Regions from separate parts of the Pseudactinotalea sp. HY160 genome, predicted to be linked through region 2. Evidence: riboswitches for the same ligand, from Rfam matches in the RefSeq annotation. Region 2 holds a riboswitch; the other holds the start of a gene.
What was found. A riboswitch is a leader RNA that binds a small molecule or an ion and turns the genes downstream of it on or off. The one in region 2 is predicted to bind S-adenosylmethionine.
Positions count from the first base shown of each region.

Region 1: it holds a riboswitch for S-adenosylmethionine, as region 2 does, so the genes downstream of both, GCG21_RS03065 (O-succinylhomoserine sulfhydrylase) here and GCG21_RS05570 (LLM class flavin-dependent oxidoreductase) in region 2, are expected to answer to the same signal.

Region 1 is NZ_WHMT01000002.1:81,338-92,034, reverse strand. Features, by position in the region: gene GCG21_RS03085 (UvrD-helicase domain-containing protein) at 1-1,721, shown strand, start outside; gene recD (exodeoxyribonuclease V subunit alpha) at 1,718-3,610, shown strand; gene GCG21_RS03075 (Lsr2 family protein) at 3,533-3,853, opposite strand; gene GCG21_RS03070 (alpha/beta hydrolase) at 3,887-4,900, opposite strand; SAM riboswitch class I at 5,021-5,120, shown strand; gene GCG21_RS03065 (O-succinylhomoserine sulfhydrylase) at 5,125-6,363, shown strand; gene GCG21_RS03060 (SDR family NAD(P)-dependent oxidoreductase) at 6,404-7,117, shown strand; gene GCG21_RS03055 (hypothetical protein) at 7,117-7,491, shown strand; gene upp (uracil phosphoribosyltransferase) at 7,601-8,239, opposite strand; gene tadA (tRNA adenosine(34) deaminase TadA) at 8,293-8,766, shown strand; gene GCG21_RS03040 (Sir2 family NAD-dependent protein deacetylase) at 8,787-9,611, opposite strand; tRNA gene GCG21_RS03035 (tRNA-Ser) at 9,702-9,786, shown strand; gene GCG21_RS03030 (ferritin) at 9,931-10,455, shown strand; gene GCG21_RS03025 (DUF2264 domain-containing protein) at 10,539-10,697, shown strand, end outside.
Region 2 is NZ_WHMT01000004.1:8,745-19,441, reverse strand. Features, by position in the region: gene GCG21_RS05590 (glyoxalase/bleomycin resistance/extradiol dioxygenase family protein) at 1-298, opposite strand, end outside; gene GCG21_RS05585 (helix-turn-helix domain-containing protein) at 371-1,240, shown strand; gene GCG21_RS05580 (hypothetical protein) at 1,289-1,732, opposite strand; gene GCG21_RS05575 (RNA methyltransferase) at 1,826-2,683, shown strand; SAM riboswitch class IV at 2,815-2,930, shown strand; gene GCG21_RS05570 (LLM class flavin-dependent oxidoreductase) at 3,210-4,205, shown strand; gene GCG21_RS05565 (glutamate-5-semialdehyde dehydrogenase) at 4,940-6,247, shown strand; gene GCG21_RS16160 (hypothetical protein) at 6,357-6,503, shown strand; gene nadD (nicotinate-nucleotide adenylyltransferase) at 6,569-7,201, shown strand; gene GCG21_RS17210 (hypothetical protein) at 7,422-7,784, opposite strand; gene rsfS (ribosome silencing factor) at 9,097-9,507, shown strand; gene GCG21_RS05545 (histidine phosphatase family protein) at 9,504-10,151, shown strand; tRNA gene GCG21_RS05540 (tRNA-Ala) at 10,183-10,255, shown strand; gene GCG21_RS05535 (hypothetical protein) at 10,524-10,697, shown strand, end outside.

The DNA of each region.
Region 1 (10,697 bases), on a different contig from region 2:
ACGATCGCACCCGCCGGGTGCCCGAGGCCGGGGTGATCGCGCTCGTGCACTGGCTGCGCGAGCGCATGGCGGCCCCGGAGGGGGAGGACCTGCGCCGCCTCGACACCGACGACAGTGCGGTGCACATCCTCACCGTCCACGGTTCCAAGGGCCTGGAGTTCCCGTTCGTCTACCTGCCCACGCTCGCGGAGACGTTCGGGGCGGAGAACGACCTCCTCCTCTTCCACGACGCGACCGGCCGGCGCTGCCTCGACGTCGGCGGCACCCCGAGCCCGGAGCACCGCGACCTCGCCCGGGCCGAGGACGCCGGGCAGGCGCTCCGGCTGCTCTATGTCGCCGCCACCCGCGCCCGTTCACACCTCGTGGCCTGGTGGATGCCCTCGCTCGAACGCACCCCGGCCTCGCCCCTGCACCGGCTCCTCTTCGCCCGGGGCAGCGGCGACGGCCCGATCGCGGCGACCGCGCCGCTGCCCGCCGACCCGCTCGCCGAGGCCGCCGAGCGCTGGGGCGCCCAGGTGCACCTCGAGGAGGCCCGGATCGCGGACCTGCCGAGACCGGGAACCCCGAGCGCGCAGGCACTCACCGGCGCGCGCTCGTGGAACCGCCGGATCGACCTGCAATGGCGACGCACCTCCTACACGGCGCTGAGCGCCGCCGCCGAGGACCGCGACTGGTCGGAACCGGGCGGTGAACCGGGGTACGACCTGCGCGCCGACGAGCAGGAGATCCAGATCGAGCCGGGAACCGGCGGCCACGGCCCCGATGGCACCGACGGCCCCGACGACATGGACGACATGGACGGCCCCGACGGCATGGACGGCATGGACGGCACAGCGGTCGCGGATCCGGCCGGACCGGGCGACGTCCTCCCCTCGCCCATGGCGTCCCTGCCCCGTGGTGCCCGCTTCGGGTCGCTCGTGCACGGGGTGCTCGAACACCTCGATCCGGTCGCCGCCGGCGACGATCTGCGCGGCCGGATCGGCGAACTCGTGGGCGAACAGCTCACGTACTGGCCCGAGCAGGTCGACCGGGAGGTGCTCGTCACCGCTCTCGAGGCGGTCGTGCGCACGCCGCTCGGCCCGCTCGTGGATCCGGCGGCCACGCTCGCCGATGTGCCCCGGTCGGAGCGGCTCCACGAGCTCGACTTCGAGCTCCCCCTCGACGGCGGTGACCGGGCACGCGCGCGCACCGGTGACACCGCGGGGGCGGCCGGCCCCGTGACGCTGGGCGACCTCGCGCCGGCGCTGCGCCGCCACCTCGGCGCCGAGGACCCGCTGGCCGCCTACGCCGGCGAACTCGACGGACCTGGCTACCGGGCGACGTCCCTGCGCGGTTATCTCACCGGCTCGATCGACGTCGTGTTCCGGCGCGGCGGGCGGTTCTTCGTGGCCGACTACAAGACCAACTGGCTCGGCCCGCTCGACGAGCTGCTCACGAGCGCGCACTACGGCCCCGCCCAGCTCGACGCGGCGATGCGCGGTTCGTCCTACCCGCTGCAGGCCCTGCTGTACTCGGTCGCACTGCACCGGTACCTGCGGTGGCGGCTGCCGGGCTACGATCCGGCCGAGCACCTCGGCGGTGTCCTCTACCTGTACGTGCGGGGCATGGCCGGCCCGGCCACCCCGATCACGTCCGGGCATCCGGCCGGGGTGTTCTCGTGGGCGCCGCCCGCCGGGCTCGTGACCGACCTGTCGAACGTGTTGGACGGAGGAGCCGCATGAGCAGCGCGCTTGCACTCGAGGCGACCGGCGTCGACCGGCTGGGGGAGTGGGACCCGGCACGGGTCCGGGGCCTGAGCGGGCTGCTCGCCGCCTTGAACGAGACGGGCGAGATCACCGCCGCCGACGTCCACATCGCCCGCGGACTGACCCGGCTGACCGGGGAGGAGCGCGAGACCCACGCGCTCGCGGTGGCACTGACCGTGCGGGCCGTGCGGGGCGGATCGGTGTGCCTCGACCTCGGTGGGGTGCCGGTGGGACCCGACGACGAGCGCACGCAGCTGTGGCCCGCGGTGCCGCCGGAAGACTGGCCCCGTGTGCACGAGGACGGGTGGGTCGCGGAATTGGCCGGCTCCGCCCTGATCGGCGGGTCGGGTGGGGCCGGCGTGCACCCCCTGCGGCTCGACGGCGACCGCCTCTACCTCGACCGCTACTGGCAGGAGGAGACCGCGGTGCTCACGCACCTGGAGACCCGCGGGGCGAGGAGCGTGCCGGTCGACGAGGCGGCGCTCGCGGCCTCCCTCGCCGAGTACTTCCCGGGCGAGGGCTTCGCCGACCAGCGCGCGGCGGCGGAGGTGGCGGCCCGCTCCCTCACGAGCGTCATCACCGGCGGTCCCGGCACCGGCAAGACCACGACCGTCGCGCGGCTCCTGGGCAGCCTCCTCGACCAGGACCCGTACGCCCGGATCGCCCTCGCGGCGCCGACCGGGAAGGCGGCCGCGCGGATGGCCGAGGCGATCCGCGCCGCGGCCGCCGATCCCACCTTCCCGACCCGGCACGCCGACCGGATCGCGGCCCTGCCCGCCACCACGATCCACCGGCTGCTCGGGACCATCCCCGATCAGGGCACACGGTTCCGGCACCATCGCGGGAACCGGCTCCCGGTCGACATGGTCGTCCTGGACGAGACCTCGATGGTCTCCCTCACGATGATGGCCCGCATCCTCGAGGCGCTGCGGCCGGGGGCACGGCTCGTGCTCGTGGGCGATGCCGACCAGCTGGCCTCGGTCGAGGCGGGTGCGGTGCTGGGCGACCTCGTCGCGGGCCTGCGGAGCCGGCCCGGGGCGCCCGTGGCGGAACTGACCCGCAACCGGCGCTTCGGAGAGGGGATCGGCGCCCTCGCGGGGGCCGTGCGGGACGGGGATTCGGACGCGGCGCTCGCCGCCCTCACGAGCGGGAACCCGAGCCGGCGGTTCATCGGAATCGACGACCTGGAGGGCATCGTCACGCCCGCGGCCCTGCGGCTGCACGAGCTCGCCGCCGCGGGGGACCGGGCCGGGGCGCTCACGGTGCTCGAGGAGCACCGGATGCTGTGCGCCCACCGGGACGGGCCGACCGGCGCGGCCCATTGGAACCGACGGCTCGAGGAATGGCTCGCGGCCTCGCTCGGGCACCGGCTCGGGCGCTGGTACCCCGGCCAGCCGCTGCTCGTCACCTCGAACGACTACGGCCTGCGGCTGTACAACGGCGACATCGGCGTGGTGGTCGACACCGGCGCGGGCGGGCTCGCGGCCGTCATCGCCGACGGCAGCCACCCGCAGGGGCGGCTCGTCGCCCTCGCCCGGCTCAACGACGTCGTCACCGCCCACGCGATGACCGTGCACCGCTCCCAGGGTTCGCAGTTCCAGGACGTGAGCGTGCTCCTACCTGCGATCGACTCGGCGATCCTCACCCGGGAACTGCTCTACACCGCCCTCACCCGGGCGCGCCGCTCGGTCGCGATCGTCGGCGAGCAGGAGGTGCTCGTGCGGGCCATCACCCACCACACGAGCCGGGCCTCCGGGCTGGCGCAGCGGCTGGCACGGTCGGCGGGGTCAGTTGCCCGCGGCCACGAACTGGTCGATCACGCTGCGCGGCAGCCGCCTACCCTCCGGGACGGCGATGCCGTGTGAGCGGGCCCATTCACGCACGGCGCGCGGGTCGGCGTCGGTCTCGGCCACCCGCAGCTGCGGGCCCGCTCCGTCCACGCGCCTGGCGACCGTGATGAACCGTGCCAGGTCCCGCACGAGCGCATTGCGATTCGCGCGCGAGAGATCGATGGCGTATTCCATGCCGTCGAGGGCGAAGTGGACCGTACGCTCGGCGGCACTGCCGTCGATATCGTCGATCAGGGTGATGGATTCTACGGTCGCCAAGAAGAGCTCCGATAACGCTGAGACGGGGAGGCCCTATTCTGGCACGAATGGCGGGCGACCGTGCGCGATCGCGAATCGACCGGCGAGCCAGCCCGTGAGTTGCCGATCGAACCTGTTCCGGGCGCGGGGTCTCGACAGGGTCAGATCGTGCCGGCCGCCCGCGATCCGAACGACAGTCACGTCCCGTCCCAGCCCGCGGGCGCGCCGCCACATCTGCGGCGGCGAGAGCACGGTGTCGGTGCCGTCGAGGTCGGCCGGGGTCGGATCGGTGTTGCTGCCCCGCGCACCCGAGGTGGCCACGAGCACCGGCACGTCGATCGACAGACCCCGCCGGATTCGGGCGTGCCCGCGCCGGATCGCCCGGAACCAGCCGGCCGCCACCCCGAAACCCTCGAGGGGTTTCCAATTCAGGTTGTAATCCCATTCGCCGCCGGTCGAGATATGGAGTGATTCCCCATAGGCCCGGCCGAGCGGGCGCAGCGGCACGAGCGGTGCGACCGGTGCGATCGCACAGATGAGCGGACTGGCCACGTGCCGAACCGGCCACGGCTCGTTCAGGTCGAGCCACGGGCTGTTGAGGACCAGGCCGTCGACCCCGCGGGGATGATCGTGGGCGTACAGGCTCGCGACGAGGCCACCGGTGGAATGCCCCGCGAGGAGCACGTGGGCGTAGCCGGCGCTCCGGATCCACCCGAGCGCGGCGTCGAGCTCCTCGTCGTAGGCGCCCAGGTCGGTGATCCAATTCGGTCGCCGCCCGGGCCGGATCGAGCGGCCGTAGTCACGCAGGTCGAGCGCGAAGAAGTCATAGCCCGCCCGCTCCCACGTGCGGGCGTGATGAACCTGGAAGAAGTAGTCGACGAACCCGTGCACGTACAGCACCGCGCACGATGCCCGCGGCCGACCGGCCCGGTCGCCCGCCCGGTGTTCGGCCCGGTGCACGAGGGTGGCGACCGGCGGCTCGGCGGCGCCGTCGGGCGCGAGCCGGATCGTGCGTCTCGCCCAGTCCTCGCCCAGGACGTCCGGCCGGGCCTCCTGCACAGCTGCCATGCCTCATCCTGGCACGCGCACCGCGCTCGCCCGGGCATTCGCCCCCATTGCCCGCGTCTCAGATGGCGGAATGCCGTCGCCGGGTGGCGGGCGCGGGCGCGGGAGTCCGTACGCTTCGGAGAACCATCCAGAGCAGCCGAGAGATCTGGCTCGTCGACGCTGCAGCAACCGCGCCACCGACCCGAGTGCGCGAAGGTGCTACCGCCAGGACCGATGGAGGAGAGATGAGCGAACCACGCCCCCGATGTTCCCTGCCAGGCGGGCTCGACCCGGCCACCTACGCCGCCCGGGGCGGCCTCGAGCGCACCGGATTCGCCGAGATGTCCGAGCCCATCTTCCTGACCCAGGGCTTCGTGTACGACCGTGCGGCCGACGCGGCCGCGGCCTTCGCCGGTGACCTGCCGCGCTATATCTACTCCCGCGATGCGAACCCCACGGTCGCCGCCTTCGAGGAACGGCTGCGCCTCATCGAGGGGGCCGGCGCGTGCACCGCCACCGCGAGCGGGATGAGCGCGATCCACGCCTGCCTCAACGCGCTCCTGCGGCCCGGATCCCGCGTGGTCGCCGCCCAGGAGCTCTTCGGCACCACCTTCGCGATGCTCGAGGGACTCTTCGCGGACTGGGGCGTGCGCACCGACTACGTCACCGGCGCCGACCTCGACGAATGGCGGACCGCGCTCGCCGAGCCGGCGGACGTCGTCATCCTCGAGACCCCCTCGAATCCGATGAACACGATCGTCGACCTGCCGGCCGTGGCGGAACTCGCCCACGCGGCCGGGGCGACGGTCGTGGTCGACAACGTCATGGCCACGCCGATCCTGCAGCGTCCCCTCGAGCTCGGCGCCGACGTCGTGGTCTACTCCACCACCAAGCACATCGACGGGCAGGGCCGGGTCATCGGCGGCGCGATCCTCGGCACCGCGGACTTCATCAACGGCCCGGTCGAGGATTTCATCCACACGACCGGCCCGACCCTGAGCGCGTTCAACGGCTGGGTGCTCCTCAAGGGGCTGGAGACGCTGCCGCTGCGCGTGCGCGCGATGGCCGATGCGGCGCTCGAACTCGCCGAGTGGCTCGAGGGCCGGCCGGGGGTGCGGGCGGTGCACTACCCGTTCCTGCCCTCCCATCCACAGCACGACCTCGCGCGCCGGCTCATGAGCGGCGGGGGCACGGTGGTCACCTTCGACCTGGGTATCGACGACGACGACCCCGCCGTGGCCACGGAACGCACCTTCGCCTTCATGGACGCACTGCAGGTGATCGACATCTCCAACAACCTCGGCGACGTCAAGTCGATCGTCACCCACCCGAGCACGACGACCCACCGCAAGCTCGGGCCCGAGGTCCGCGCCGCGAACGGCATCGGGGCGACGACGATCCGGTTCTCGGTCGGACTCGAGGCGCCGGCCGACCTGATCGCCGACCTGGACCAGGCGCTCACCGCCGCCGGCCTGCAGGACTGAGGCCGCCCCGAACGGGGGTCGCTGCGGCTACGGTGGGGCCATGTCGAGCGAGCGACCCACGGCCGTCATCACCGGAGGCAGCCGCGGCATCGGCCGGGCCACGGGTGAGCGACTCGCGCATGCCGGGTACGACCTCGTGCTGCTCTCCCGCGACGAGGCCCGGCTCGCCGAGTCCGCCGCGTACCTGGCCACGAGCGGTGTCACGGTGCGCCACGCGGCGGTCGACCTGGCCGACGACCGGGCGCTCGTGGCGGCCGTGGCGGGCCTCGGCCTCGACCGCGTCGACGCCCTCGTGCACGCCGCCGGGATCGTTCACACCGGCCAACTTCCCCGGACCACCACCGAGGAGTTCCGGCTGGCCTTCGACGTGAACGTCACCGCCGTCGCCTCGCTCACCCGCGAACTCCTGCCCGCGCTCAAGGCGGCCCGCGGGCGGGTGGTCATGCTCAACTCCGGTTCGGGCAAGCGCGCCAACGGGCCGAACACCCCGATCTACGTGGCCACGAAATTCGCGCTCAACGGCCTGGCCGAGTCATTGCGGCACGAGTTCCGCCCGCATGGGATCATCGTCTCCACGGTCGCGCCCGGCCGGGTCGACACCGACATGCAGCACGAGCTCGTCGCCGGCCTCGGGGAGACCTACGACGCCGCGAGCTACCTCTCCGCGAGCGACGTGGCCGCCGCGATCGTCCACGTGCTCACCCAGCCGGGCGAGATCGACTACCTCTCGATCCGCCCGCCCGCGCGGGGATGATGACGTCGGAACACGGAGCCAGTGCCGGTGATCGAGATCAAGCCGTGGTCGATCCTGCTCGGGCGCGAGAGAAGGGGTCAATCCTTCTGGCCGTCGCGGCGGTGATGCTCGGCTGGCTACTGCTGTGGGTGCCGGCGTGGGTCTTCATGCTGCTCGCATTCCTCGGCTCAACCGATTGTGGGCCTCAGTGCGCGGGGCAGACTGCGACGATCGTGCCGGTGCTCTCGATGATTGCGACGCTCGCACTCCTACTTGCGCCGGTGTTCGTCGGCTGGAGCGTGCGTCGGCCGTGGTCGCAGGCGTGGAAGGTGGGTGTGGGTGTCGCCGTGCCCGCTCTGGCAGGGTTCGTGTTTCTGGTGGCGGGCGGAGTCTGATGGTGAAGCCGCGGGCCCGTGACACGAGCCGGGCCGTGGGCATTGGGGTCGATTCCTCGCCTCACCCAACGCCACGCGAGCCGCCCGCCCGAGGCGAGCTGCGCCGTCCCTAATCGACGATGCCGTACAGCCGGTCGCCCGCGTCCCCCAGGCCCGGCACGATGTACGCGTTCTCGTCGAGACCCTCGTCGACCGAGGCGGTGACGATCGTGACGTCGGCGTCGGCGGTCACGGCGGACTCGAGCGTGGCCAGCCCCTCGGGCGCGCACAGCAGGGTGACGCACGTGACGTCGCGGGCGCCGCGCTCGAGCAGGTAGGCGATCGCGGCGGCGAGCGTTCCGCCGGTGGCGAGCATCGGGTCGAGCACGAAGCACTGCCGGCCCGCGAGATCGTCGGGGAGCCGGTTGGCGTAGGTGATCGCCTCGAGGGTGTCCTCGTCGCGCTGCAGCCCGAGGAAGCCGACCTCGGCCGTGGGCAGGAGGCGGGTCATGCCGTCGAGCATCCCGAGGCCGGCGCGCAGGATCGGCACGACGATCGGGCGCGGCTCGGCGAGCTTCGTGCCGGTGGTCATGGTCACGGGGGTGCGCACGTCGATCGTCTCGGTGCGGATTCCGCGGGTGGCCTCGTAGGCGAGCAGGGTCACGAGCTCGTCGGTGAGGTTGCGGAATACGGGCGAGGGGGTGGTCTCGTCCCGGAGCACGGAGAGCTTGTGGGCGATGAGCGGGTGGTCGGCGACGTGCAGGCGCATGTGCTCAACCTATCGTGGACTCGCTCCGGGGCGAGAGGCGGCACACTGGGCGTATGGACGACGACGCGGCCATGGTTCTGGCCATCTCCCAGGCGCGACTCGCCGCCGCCGGGGGAGACGTGCCGATCGGCGCGGTCGTGCTCGACGAGGCCGGGCAGGTGATCGCCACCGGGCACAACCGGCGCGAGCTCGACGGCGACCCGACGGCGCACGCCGAACTGCTCGCGCTGCGGGCGGCCGGGATGCGGCGCGGCCGGTGGCACCTGGGCGGGTGCACGCTCGTGGTCACCCTCGAGCCGTGCACGATGTGCGCCGGGGCGATGGTGCTCGCCCGGCTCGACCGGGTGGTCTTCGGCGCGTGGGATCCGAAGACGGGCGCGGCCGGATCGATGCGGGACGTGACCGGCGACGGGCTGCTCAACCACCGGGTGGCCGTGACCGGCGGGGTGCGGGGGGAGGAGACCGGGGCGATGCTGCGGGAGTTCTTCGCCGCCCGGCGCCGCTCGCGCAGCAGCGCCGGCGCCTGAGGCGCGCCGGGGCCGGCGGCTCAGCCGGCCAGGGCGGCCTCGAGTTCGAGCAGGGTGGGCGTCGTGCCGGCCTCGAGCTTGACCGTGGCGAGCTCGTCGCCCCGGGTCTCGCCCCGGTTGACGATGGCCACCGCAATCCCGTGCCGGACGGCGTGGCGCACGAACCGCAGGCCGCTCATCACCGCCAGCGACGTGCCGAGCGCCAGGAACGCACCGCCCCGGTCGACGAGCGCATACGCGTCCGCCACCCGCTGCTTGGGCACGTTCTCGCCGAAGTAGACGACGTCGGGCTTGAGCATGCCGCCGCACACCGCGCATGGCGGCACCACGAAGTCCTCGGTCTGGGTGAGCACGGCGTCGGCGTCGGGGGCGATCTCGACATCGGACACGGCGACGTCGAAGCCCGGGTTGGCGAGGTCGAGGCGCACCTGCATGTGCGCGCGGGAGATGCGGGTGCCGCAGTCGAGGCAGATGACCGTGTCGGACCGGCCGTGCAGGTCGATCACGCGGTTCGACCCGGCCCGCTCGTGCAGCAGGTCGACGTTCTGCGTGATGACCCCGGTCGCCAGGCCGCGGGCCTCGAGCCGGGCGAGCACGCGATGGCCCTCGTTCGGTTCGACGGACCGCATGTGCCGGTAGCCCACGTGGTTGCGCGCCCAGTAGTGCCGCCGGAACGCCTCGTCGGAGACGAACTGTTGATAGGTCATGGGGGTTCGCGGGCGCGCGGACGGCCCGCGGTAGTCCGGGATCCCGGAGTCCGTCGAGAGCCCGGCGCCCGTGAGCACCGTGAAGGGGGTGCCGCGGAGCAGGTCGATGACGGCGGTCGAGGAGGTCACTGAATCAATGTAGGTCGGTGCCGGGCGTGGCGGAGGCCACTCGGCCCGGTTTGGTTCCACGGGCCAGGTCTCGGTACGCTGTCCCGGCCGGAAGGCGAAGGTAGCGTGTCCGAGCGGCCGAAGGTGCGGCACTCGAAATGCCGTGTGGTGCAAGCCACCGTGGGTTCAAATCCCACCGCTACCGCCGGCGAAGGGCCTCGGTGCCGTCGAGAGATCGACGGCACCGAGGCCCTCGTCGTCCGGAGGGGAGTCTCGGGCGTGGTGCGCGGGACGAGGATCGACGGACCGGCTCCTGTGCGCATCCGGGGCGGAGGACTAGGCTGAGGCGATGAAGATGTCAGCGGAGTTGGAAACACTGTTCAACGCGCAGATCACGCTGGAGTTCGAGGCATCGATGGTGTACCGCCAGCTCGCGATCCGGGTGTCCGAGATGGACCTGAGCGGTGCATCCGCCTGGCTCCGCCACCAGGCGGACGAGGAGATCGTGCACGCGAACAAGTTCATCGATCACCTCGACGACCGCGGGAACTACCCCCGGATCGGCGACATCGCCCAGCCGCCCGACGTGCGCGGGGCCTCCATGCTCGAGATCTTCCAGGCCGCGCTCGCGCACGAGGAGAAGGTCTCGGCGGCGATCCGCAAGCTCGCGCTCTCGGCGGAGGACGCGGGCGATCTGGACTCCCGACCGATCCTCAACTGGTTCTTCTCCGAGCAGATCGAGGAGGAGTCCACGGTGCGCGAGATCATCAGCCGCATCGAGCTCGCCGGCGACGACGGCGCCGGGCTGCTCAAGATCGACGAGCAACTCGGTCGGCGCCCGAGCGAGAGCACCGAGAACACCGAGCCCCTCTGATCGTCGCGCATCGTCCTCCGGTGGTCGGGATCGGATAGTCGGGCTCGGCGAGTCGGCGCGCGCGGGCCGGTAGCCTCCACGGCATGGGTACCGCCGCCGCACCGCTCCTTGCCACCCGGGCCGATCTGGCGGGCTACGCCGACGGCCTCCTCACCGCGGTGCGGCCGCACGCCTCCGACGGGCACGGGCTCATCACGCTGCCGGGCCGCCCGGGCGGGTCCGGCACGTGGGTCGACGGCCTC
Region 2 (10,697 bases):
ACAGCCCGATCGAATAGCAGGCGTCGTCCCCGGCCGGGGGAGGGACGAGGTGGTAGGCCGGGCTCGGCTCCCCCAACTGCAGCAGGCCCTGCCCGAAGTCGAGCACGGCGTGCACGACGACCCCGCCCATCTCGGTCACGTCGACCACCCGGGCGCCGAACACGCCCGAGTAGAACTCGATCGCCTTCGCCGCCCCCGGCACGGCCAGGAACGGGGTGAGGCTCGTGGCGCTGTGGGGGACGCCGTCAGTAGTGTGTGCACCGGTGACGCCCCGTGGCGCCGTCATTCTCTCGCTCATGCAGGAACGCTAATCCGCGGTGCACGGCGAGAACTTGTAGATTCGCGACATGATTCGACCGGGGAGGTGTCCGTGACCGGCGAGCTCGACCCCCGCGGCATCCTCTTCCCCTCCGGGCTGCCCGAGTTCCACCGCGTGCCCGCTCCCGCCGAACTCGCCGACCTCGCGCGCTGGTTCTGGATCCCCGAATGGAGGCTGGCGCCGGGGGAGACGTCCCACCAGGAGGTCCTGCCCTTCCCCGCCTGCAACCTGACCGTGCAGGCCGGCAGCGGTGGGCCGGCCCGCGGTGGGGATGCCGGTGCCACGGTCGGACTGACCGGCCCGACCACCCGGATCTCCCAGCGCGAGCTGAGCGGGAGCGGCTGGGCCGTGGGCGCGCTCCTGCGACCGGGCGGCGTGAGCGCCCTTCGACTCTCGCCCGCCGAGCTGCGCGACCTCGAGGTGCCCTTCGACGCGCCGGGCCTGGCCGGGGCGGTGAGCGACGCGATGGTCGGGGCCGACCCGCCCGATGTACCCGGCCGGCACTATGTACCCGGGGTGCCCGAGGCGGCCGGCCGGCACGAGCGCGCCGCCGGCGCCTTTGGCCGCTGGCTGGCCGAGCACGCGGCCCCGCCCGATCCCGCGGCCCTGACCGCGAACGAGCTCGAGGAGCTGATCCGCACCGACCGCGAGGTCGTGCACGTCGATCGACTCGCCCGCCTCCTCGGTCTCTCCACCCGGAGCGTGCAGCGCCTCTCGCTGCGATTCATTGGGCTGCCGCCGCTGGCCGTCATCCGGCGCTACCGCCTGCAGGAGGCCGCCCTGCGGCTGCGTGAGCACCGGGAGGTCACGATCGCCGAGATCGCCGCCGAGCTCGGCTACTCCGACCAGGCGCACCTGGGCGCCGACTTTCGAACCGTGCTCGGATTCGCCCCCGGCGCCTACCGCCGCGGCAGTCGCTGACGGCAGGTGCCCGCCGTTGCCGGGTCTTGCCGGGTCACGGCCGCGGATTCAGGCGTCCGTGCCGTCCTCCGGTGACCGCGGCGAGGTGCTGCCGCGCCCGTTCGGCGGCCCCGCCGGCGGGGGAGGGTCGGTGATGACCCGACCCCCGAAACCCGGCGGGTCGAACGGGGTGCCGTGGGGCATGTCACGGCCGAGGCGTTCGACCGCCTCGCGCATGGCCTCCCGGTAGCGGGCCTGACGCTCCAGCGTGCGTGGGCGGGCGAGCACGCTCGCCACGATGAACGCGATCAGGACGACGAGCAGGTAGATGCGCGTCGCCCGTTGCATCGTGTCGTTGTTCCCGTCGACGGCGGCGATGATGAGCAGGATCCATGCGGGCGCCGCGAGCAGGTGGAGCCCGGCGTAGCAGCCGATCCGCGCGAGCACGCCCCAGCCGCGCCAGATGAAGACGAGCGCCGCGAGGTAGGCGAGGATCAGGATGAGGATCCACATGGTTCCCCCGGGTCGTGGGCGCAGACGTGTCCGCACCAGGTTAGCGCCGCCGGCTCGGTGCGGATGCGTCATGATGGTCATGTGCTGCCCTCGATGACCAACCCCAAGGCCGACCGCGTCCGCCGCATCCGTGCGCTCGCCACCGGCTCCGGCCGGCGCCGTCAGGGCGCCTTCCTCGTCGAGGGGCCGCAGGGGGTGCGCGAGGCCGTGCGGCACGCCCCGCGCCTGGTCCGCGACGTGTACCTGTCGGTCGAGGCCTCCCAGCGTCATGCCGAGATCCTCGACGACGCCACTCGCCACGACCTGTACGTGCACCTGTGCTCCCCGGACGTGATCGACGCGATGAGCGCCGATGCCCAGGGCCTCGTGGCCGTGCTCAGCAGCGACGCGCACTCGCTCGAGGCGATCCTCGAGGGCGCCGGCGACCGGTCGCCCCGACTCGTGGCGGCCCTGGTCGAGGCCCGCGACCCGGGGAACGCCGGCACCGTGATCCGGGCCGCCGATGCCGCGGGAGCCGACGGCGTCGTGCTCACCGCCGGCAGCGTCGACGTCGAGAACCCCAAGGTGCTGCGAGCCTCCGCCGGGTCCGCGTTCCACCTGCCGGTCGCCACCGGCGCGCGCGCCGAGGAGTTGATCGAGACCGCCCGGGCCGCCGGCCTGCAGGTGCTCGCCGCGAGCGGCGCCGGCGACGTGAGCCTCGACGACCTCGCCGCCGTGGCCTCCGCAGAGGCGGCCGAGCGGGGCCACCACCACACCCCCCAGGTCGGCATCGACCTCACCCGCCCCACCCTGTGGCTCTTCGGCAACGAGGCCCACGGCCTGATCGGCCCCGTCCTCGACGCGGCCGACGCCGTCGTGCGCATCCCCATCTACGGGGAGGCCGAGAGCCTCAACCTCGCGATGGCGGCGACCCTGTGCCTCTACGCCTCCGCCCGCGCCCAGCGCGACTGACGCCCGCCTCGGCGGGGGAGCGGGCGCCGTCCATACGCATGACGCCCGCTCGCGCGATCGCCGCGTGAGCGTGACGGCCGCCACTGTCGATTACTTGACACGTCACGTGATCGGCCATACATTTTCTTTCAGGTCTTGAGTGTCAGCACGAAGCCCCGGCTAGCTGACCGGCAACCCTCCAGTCGCGGTGGGGTGCCCCGGGTGACGACCAGGTCCGCCACCACCGGTGAACGGGCAAGCGCAACCCGCCAGAGATCCTGGCACCAGGAGAAGGAAAAGCACATGTCGCAGGTCCAGGTACACACGGTCGCATCGACGCGCTCCTCGTACTGCATGCACATGTGTCACATGACGGTCATGGCGATGGGCTGCCCGGCCCGCTGAGCCACCCGCCCGACGCCTCGGGCTCCCGCCCCTTCGGCGTCACCCCTCGGATGACGGCAGGCACACGTGCGGATCGAGTGAGACGATCTGCGTGCCCGGCCACCCGAGCGCTTTCTCCTACGACCTTCACGAAGGCGTTGTCATGGCCAACTTCTCTTCTCGTACCTCGATCGTCTCCCTCGACCTGACCGGCGCCGGCGCCCCCGTGGCGTGGCAGCGCGATCACGACCCGGAGACCGAACTGTTCGTCATGGGCCGGCTCGCGGGCCTGTCCGCCCTCGCCGACAAGGCCGGCGTCGACCTCATCACGCTCGACTCGAGCTTCCGGCTCGGCGGCCGGCGGCGGCGCGACGCGTGGCTCGACGGCGCACTCGCGGCCTCCCGTCTCGGCAACCACACCGCGGCCGCGGTCATCGCCGCGAGCGTGCCCCTCGGCGTCACCCCGAACGACCAGGTCGCCTCCGCGGTCGCGAGCCTGCACCGGTCGACGGCGGGCCGCGGCGGCTGGCAGGTCGAGTCGCCCGCCGCGCACACCGCCCTGCCGGGGGGCGTCGACGCCGTGGTGAAGCAACTCCGGTCCCCGGCGGTCAGCCGGCGCACGGGAGCCGTCGCATCGGGCCCGGCCCCGGCCGTGGTCGTGCGCGTCGGATCCGACGTCGACGTCGAGATCGCCGCCGCCCGCGCCGACGTGGCCCGGCTGCGTGTCGACTCCGTGGAGGAGGCCCGCAACCTCCGGGCCGCCCTGCGTACGGCGGCCCGCGACTGGGGCCGTGACGCCGATGAGATCAAGGTGCTGGTCGACGTCCATACGCTCATCGCGCCGGACGCGGCCCGTGCCCAGGCCCGCGCAGACCTGCTGCGCGACCTCGGGCTCGCGCCCGCCGACGGGCTGCTGCGGACCGCGGGCCCGGCCCACGAGCTCGCCCGGCTGTGGCAGAACTGGGTGCGCGCCGGCGCGGCCGACGGCTTCGCGGTGATCCCGGCGTCGGTGCCGACCGACGTCGTGGCGCTCGTGTCCGAGGTGCTGCCCGACCTGCGCGCCCGGGGCCTGCGCAGCCAGATCGCCCCGGTGCCCGCGGAGTTCGCGGCCGCCGAGCGCACCTCCCGTGAGCGCGCCGGCTCCCCGGTCGCCGCCTGAGCCTGGTCGCCGCGCGCCGCCGTCCGGGGAAACTCGTCGGTGTGAGCGACGGGGGAACGTCCCCGGATCGCGGGCCGGCGCGGGTTTCCCGGTCCTGCGGGGAAACTCGCTGGTGCGGGGGACGCAAAAGTTTCCCCGCACCGCGGCAGCACCGCTGTTAACGGGCGGCGCGGGCTCTCTGGTCCTGCGGGGAAACTCGCTGGTGCGAGGGACGCACAAGTTTCCCCGCACCGCGGCGGCGCCGCTGTTGACGGTCCGGCGGCGGGTTCCCTGGTCCTGCGGGGAAACTTGTTGGTGTGAGCGACGGGGGAATTTCCCCGGATCGCGGGCCGGCGCGGGCCACTGGTCGTGCGGGGAAATTCGCTGGTGCGAGGGACCCAAAAGTTTCCCCGCGCCGCGGCGGCACCGCTGTTGACGGTGCGGCGGCGGGTTCCCTGGTCCTGCGGGGAAACTTGTTGGTGTGAGCGACGGGGGAATTTCCCCGGATCGCGGGCCGGCGCGGGCCACTCGTCGTGCGGGGTAGATCGCCGGTGTGCAGGAGCAACGAGTTTCCCCGCACCGAGTGGTCCGCACCGAGGCACCGAGGCAGCGGGCACCGAGGCGCCGAGGCGCCGAGGCAGCACCGGAGTGGCCGGCGAGTCGCCACTGAGCGGGCAGCCCGGACGGCGGGTGCCCCGGGTCCGTAGACTGGGGCCATGACTGCCCAGGCCAGCGCTGACCACGAATCGAGCACGATGAGCACCGAGACCACCGAGACCACCGAGAACACCGGCCCCGTCGACACGGCCGCCGCGATCACCCGGATCGCCGTCGCTGCGAAGGAGGCCTCCCGCCGTCTCGCCCGGCTCACCCGTGCCGAGAAGGACGACGCCCTCGAGGCGCTGGCCGCCGCGCTCGTGGCCGCCACGGCGCGGATCATCGAGGCGAACGACCGCGACGTCGAGCGCGAACGCGCCGCCGGGATGAGCGAGTCGATGCTCGACCGGCTCGCCCTCACCCCCGCCCGGATCGAGACGATCGCCGGGGCGCTGCGGGAGCTGGCGGCGCTGCCCGACCCCGTCGGGGAGGTCGTCTCGGGCCAACGGTTGCCGAACGGGCTGCGCATCCGCCAGGTCCGGGTGCCGCTCGGCGTCGTCGGCATGATCTACGAGGCCCGCCCGAACGTGACCGTCGACGCCGCCGGTCTCGCCCTCAAGTCCGGCAACGCCGTGATCCTGCGGGGCGGCTCGGCGGCGCAGCAGTCGAACGTCGCGATCGTCGACGTGCTCGGCGACGCGCTGACCGAGCTCGGCCTGCCGCGCACCGCAGTGCAGTCGATCGACGCCTACGGCCGGGCCGGGGCGAGCGAGCTCATGCGGGCCCGCGGGCTCGTCGACGTGCTCATCCCGCGCGGGGGAGCCGGGCTCATCCAGACCGTCATCACCGACTCCCTCGTGCCGGTGATCGAGACCGGCACCGGGAACTGCCACGTGTACGTGGACGCGAGCGCCGACCTCGACCAGGCGGTGGCGATCGCGATGAACTCCAAGACCCACCGCCCGAGCGTGTGCAACGCCGCCGAGACCCTGCTCGTGCACGCCGACGTCGCCGCCGAGTTCCTGCCGCGGGTGCTCACCGACCTGAGCCGCGCCGGGGTCGGCATCCACGCCGATGCCCGCGCCGCCGAATACGCGAGTTCCCACGGCCCGGTCGACGTGGCCACCGAGGCGGACTGGGCGGGCGAGTACCTCTCCCTCGACCTCGCGGTCAAGGTGGTCGGGGGCATCGACGAGGCCCTCGAGCACATCCGCACGTACTCCTCCGGCCACACCGAGGCGATCTGCGCCACCGACGTGCGCGCGATCGGCCGATTCACCACCGAGCTCGACTCGGCCGCGATCATGGTCAACGCCTCCACCCGGTTCACCGACGGCGGCGAGCTCGGGCTCGGCGCCGAGATCGGCATCTCGACCCAGAAGCTGCACGCCCGCGGCCCGATGGGGCTCGAGGCACTGACGACGAGCACATGGATCGTCGAGGGCGAGGGCCACATCCGGGCCTGACGCCCGGCGCGCCCGTGATCGGGGCCGCACCCGCCCGCCGGGTTCCCCCGTGTCCGGCGAAACGTGCGAGAATAGGCAGCGGACTTGGACACGGGTGAAAGGACCCTTCATGAGCAGTTCGCTCGTACCCCTCATGGCCGCCGAATCGTCGGAGGGCTTCGGTGCGCTCGGTTACGGGATCGCCGCGTTCGCAATCCTCATCTTCCTGCTGATGGTGACGGTGGCCTTCCGGTCGGTCTGGACCCGCCGTCGCTGACATGACCGGGACCATCGAGGCGTCGACGACGCCGGCAGTAGCGTGACCGGCCGGAGGCGCGGCCGGTGATTGCAGCGGCTCACGAACCGCAGCGGATCGGGATCATGGGCGGGACCTTCGATCCGATCCACCATGGCCACCTGGTGGCCGCGAGCGAGGTCGCCGACGAGTTCGATCTCGACGTCGTGGTGTTCGTGCCCACCGGCGCGCAGCCGTTCAAGCTCGACCGCCAGGTCACGCTCGCCGAGCACCGCTACCTCATGGCGGTCGTGGCCACGGCCTCGAACCCGCGCTTCACGGTCTCCCGCGTCGACATCGACCGGCCCGGCATCACGTACACGATCGACACCCTGCGGGAGTTGCGCGAGCGGTACCCGGCCGCGGAGCTGTTCTTCATCACCGGCGCCGACGCCCTCGATCAGATCCTCCAGTGGAAGGACTCCACGGAGTTGTGGTCGCTCGCCCATTTCGTGGGCGTCACCCGGCCCGGCCACACGGTGGAGACCGACCGGCTGCCGCAGGGCGAATACTCCCTCCTCGAGATCCCCGCGATGGCGATCTCCTCGACCGACTGCCGCGCCCGCGTGGCCGCCGGCAAGCCGGTCTGGTATCTCGTGCCCGACGGCGTGGTGCAGCACATCGCCAAGCACGGCCTCTACCGCGACGCCTCGACCTTCACCCACGGAGTCGGCGAATGAGCGCGCATTCGGCCGGCAGCCCGGGCGAGGGCACCGGCGAGTTCGAGAACCTTGACACGGCCGCCCTCGGGGAGCGCCGCCGCCGCCGCGAGGCCGAGCGCGCCATCGAGCGGGCCCGCGAGCAGCCGCTCACCCGGCGGGAGATCCGCGCGCGGGACGAGGCGATCGCCTCGGGCGCGCTCCAGCTTGGGGACGTCGCAGCTCGCGCCGCGCGGACCGGTCACCTTCCCGGGGGCTCACCCGGGCACGAGTCGGCGGCCGGGCCGGCACGCCCCACGGGCGCAGGCTCGACCGACTCGGCCACGTCGACCACGTCGACCGGTGAGACCGGTTCGACCGGCTCAGCCGGTTCGACCGGTTCGACCACTTCGACCGGCTCAGCCGGTTCGACCGGTGAGACCAGTTGGACCGGTTCGACCAGTTCGACCACTTCGACCGGCTCGACCGGTTCGGCCACTTCGACCGGTTCGACCGGTTCTGTCGGTTCGGCGGGTTCTATCGGTGCGACTGGTTCTGTCGGTGCGACCGGTTCTGTCGGCTCGACTGGTTCTGTCGGTTCGGCCGGTTCCGCGAGTTCCGTCAGTTCGGTGGCCTCGGCGGGTTCGACTGGTTCAGTCGGCTCCGCTGGTTCAGAGGACTCGGAGGACGCGGCGCGGGAGGAACCGGCCGCGCGGTCTGGCCTCGCTCGTCCCGTTCAGTCCGCGCATCCCGGTCAGGCCGCGCAGCCCGGTCGTTCGGCCGGGCGGGCCCTGACCCGGCGGGAGCTGCGTGAGCAGGCGGCCGCCGCGGCCGCGGCTGCAGGTGCCGCGACTGCCGATGCCGATGCGTCCCCGGCGGCCTCGAGTGGGGCCGGCTCCCCGTCCGCGGCGCACGCGGGCGCGGAGCGGCCGAGCTACTCGAGCGTGCAGGCCCTGCGCACCGGCCCGTTCGGCGCCACCCCGCCGCCGGGCCTGGTGCCCGCGCAGCCATCCCGGCCGGACCCCGAGCCCGCGCCGACCCCGAGCCCGACCCCGACCCCGAGCCAGTCCTCGGCCCCGGCCCCGAGTCCGGCCGAGGAGGAGCAGGAGAGCACGCAGACCTTCACGCCGCAGTGGGCGTCGGTGTCCGCGCCGACCCCGGACGAGAGCAGGCCGCCGCGCCGCGTCAGTTATCGGGACGTGCCGCCGCCGGACGCCGCCGCGCGGCTGGCCGAGGCGGCCCCGGAACGCACGCTGCGTCGTCCGGTGGTTCGGCCCGCGACGGGCGCGATCGCACTCGGCGAGGACCCGACGGGTGCGACCCGCGCCGTGCCGGGCACCCCGCGCAGGTCCGTCTACACCGCTTCCGTGCCCGCCCTGAGCGGTGAAGAGGACGTTCCCGTCGCCGAGAGCGCCTCGCCCGTGCACTGGCACAGCACCGCGACGGGGGCGGTCGTGACCGACGACGTGACCCCGACCGGGGCCCCGGTTCCCGAGCCGGGCAGCGCGCACGAGCCGGCCGAGGAGCCGTCCGGGAGCAGCGCCGAGCCGCGCTCGATCGACGAGGTCGTGGCGGGGGAGGACGACACCGGCGAGCAGTTCCCGGTCCGGCCCGAGTGGGCGGCCGTCGGTTCGGTCGGATCGATCGGCTCGGCCGCCACGGCCACGCTCGCCGCCATCGGCCACGAGCCGGGCCCGACCCCCGCGACGGCGGAGGAGGCTACGGCGGGCGCGGAGGCGTCGTCCATAGGCGATGAGGACGAGGACGACGAGGGGTCGCCGAGGTGGCTCGTCGTGTTGCAATGGCTGGTGATCCTGGCGGTGGCCGTCGTGCTCGGAATGCTCGTGTGGTACGTGGCCACGGGCGGGCTCTCCGGTGAGAGCGGCGCCGCGGGGCCGATCGAGATGTGGAGAATGACATGACCGAGAAGGAGAACCGTGCCCGCAGATGAACGAGCCCGTGAGCTGGCGGTCCGTGCCGCCCAGGCAGCGGCGGCGAAGAAGGGCGAGGGCATCGTGGCCCTCGACGTGGCGGACAGGCTGGTGCTGACCGACGTGTTCGTGATCGTCGGCGCCGAGAGCGAACGGCAGGTGCGCGCGGTGGTCGACGCGGTCGACGAGGAGATGCACCTCGCCGGGGCGCGGGCCGTGCGCAAGGAGGGCACGAACGAGGCCCGCTGGGTGCTCATGGACTACGGTGACATCATCGTGCACGTGCAGCACGCCGAGGACCGGGAGTTCTACGCCCTCGAGCGGCTCTGGAAGGACTGCCCCGTGGTGGAGCTGCCCGACCTGTCCGGGATCGCGGCGGCCGCCGACGATCCGGTGGGACAGCGCGAGGAGGCGTGAGCGCCGGCACGGTCATCCTGTGGCGGCACGGACAGACCGACTACAACGCCGAGGGGCGGCTCCAGGGGCAGATCGACATCCCCCTGAACGACGTGGGCCGGGCCCAGGCGGCCGTGGCGGCGGAGCAGCTGGCGCTGCTCGAGCCGGCGGCGATCGTCTCCTCGGACCTGTCGCGGGCCGTCGAGACCGGCCGGGCCCTCGGGGAGCTGACCGGGCTCGACGTGACCACGGACGAGCGGCTGCGCGAGCGCTCGTTCGGGATCTGGGAGGGCCGCACGCACACCGAGATGCGGGCCGAGTGGCCCGACGCGTTCGCGCAGTGGCGCCGGGGTGCCCACCCCGAGGGCATCGACGCCGAGTCGCGCGAGGAGCTCGGGGAGCGACTCGTGGCGGCGGTCGGTGAGATCGCCGGACGATATGAGAGGTCGGACACAGTCGTGCTCGTGGCCCACGGCGCCGCGATCGCCACCGGGATCACCGCGCTGCTCGGGCAGAACCCCGAGGGATGGCGCGGAATCGCGGGTCTGGGCAACTGTCACTGGTCCACGCTGCAGCCCTACGGCGGGCAGCCGGCGTGGCGGCTCACGGGCCACAACGTCGGGGTGCCGGTTCGGGATTTCACATCGGCGGGCAGGATCGTCTAGAGTAGAGCCTGCCCGCGAGGGCAACCCGCACGGGGCTATGGCGCAGTTGGTAGCGCGCTTCCATGGCATGGAAGAGGTCAGGGGTTCGAATCCCCTTAGCTCCACAAAACACCTGGTCAGAGGTCGTTTCCCGAAGGGGAAGGCGGCCTCTGATCGTCTCTTGGCGCGGAGACCCGACGTCGCCGTGAGCGTAGCGCATCAACAGCATGTCGTAGCGATCCGTGTGTGTTCGTGTCCGCCTCGTGCGTCTTCACGATCGGCGGTTTCACGCGGGGGTCGACCCGGCAGTACGAGCGGGTGCGCCCGGTGTTCCCCGGTGAGTGGCCAGCTATGTCAGTGCTCATCGGCATACTGTCCGACATGGTTCGGAAGATGACGCCCGCGCAGATCAAAGCCACGGTGAACAAGGCACAGCGCCAGCAGAAGCAGGCGGTCGACAAGTACAACCGTGATGCCCGGCGACACAGCGCGGCCGTCAAGAAGGCGGTGAACGACTACAACCGCGAGGTGCGCACGTACAACGCCAAGGCTCGCGCGCACAACGCG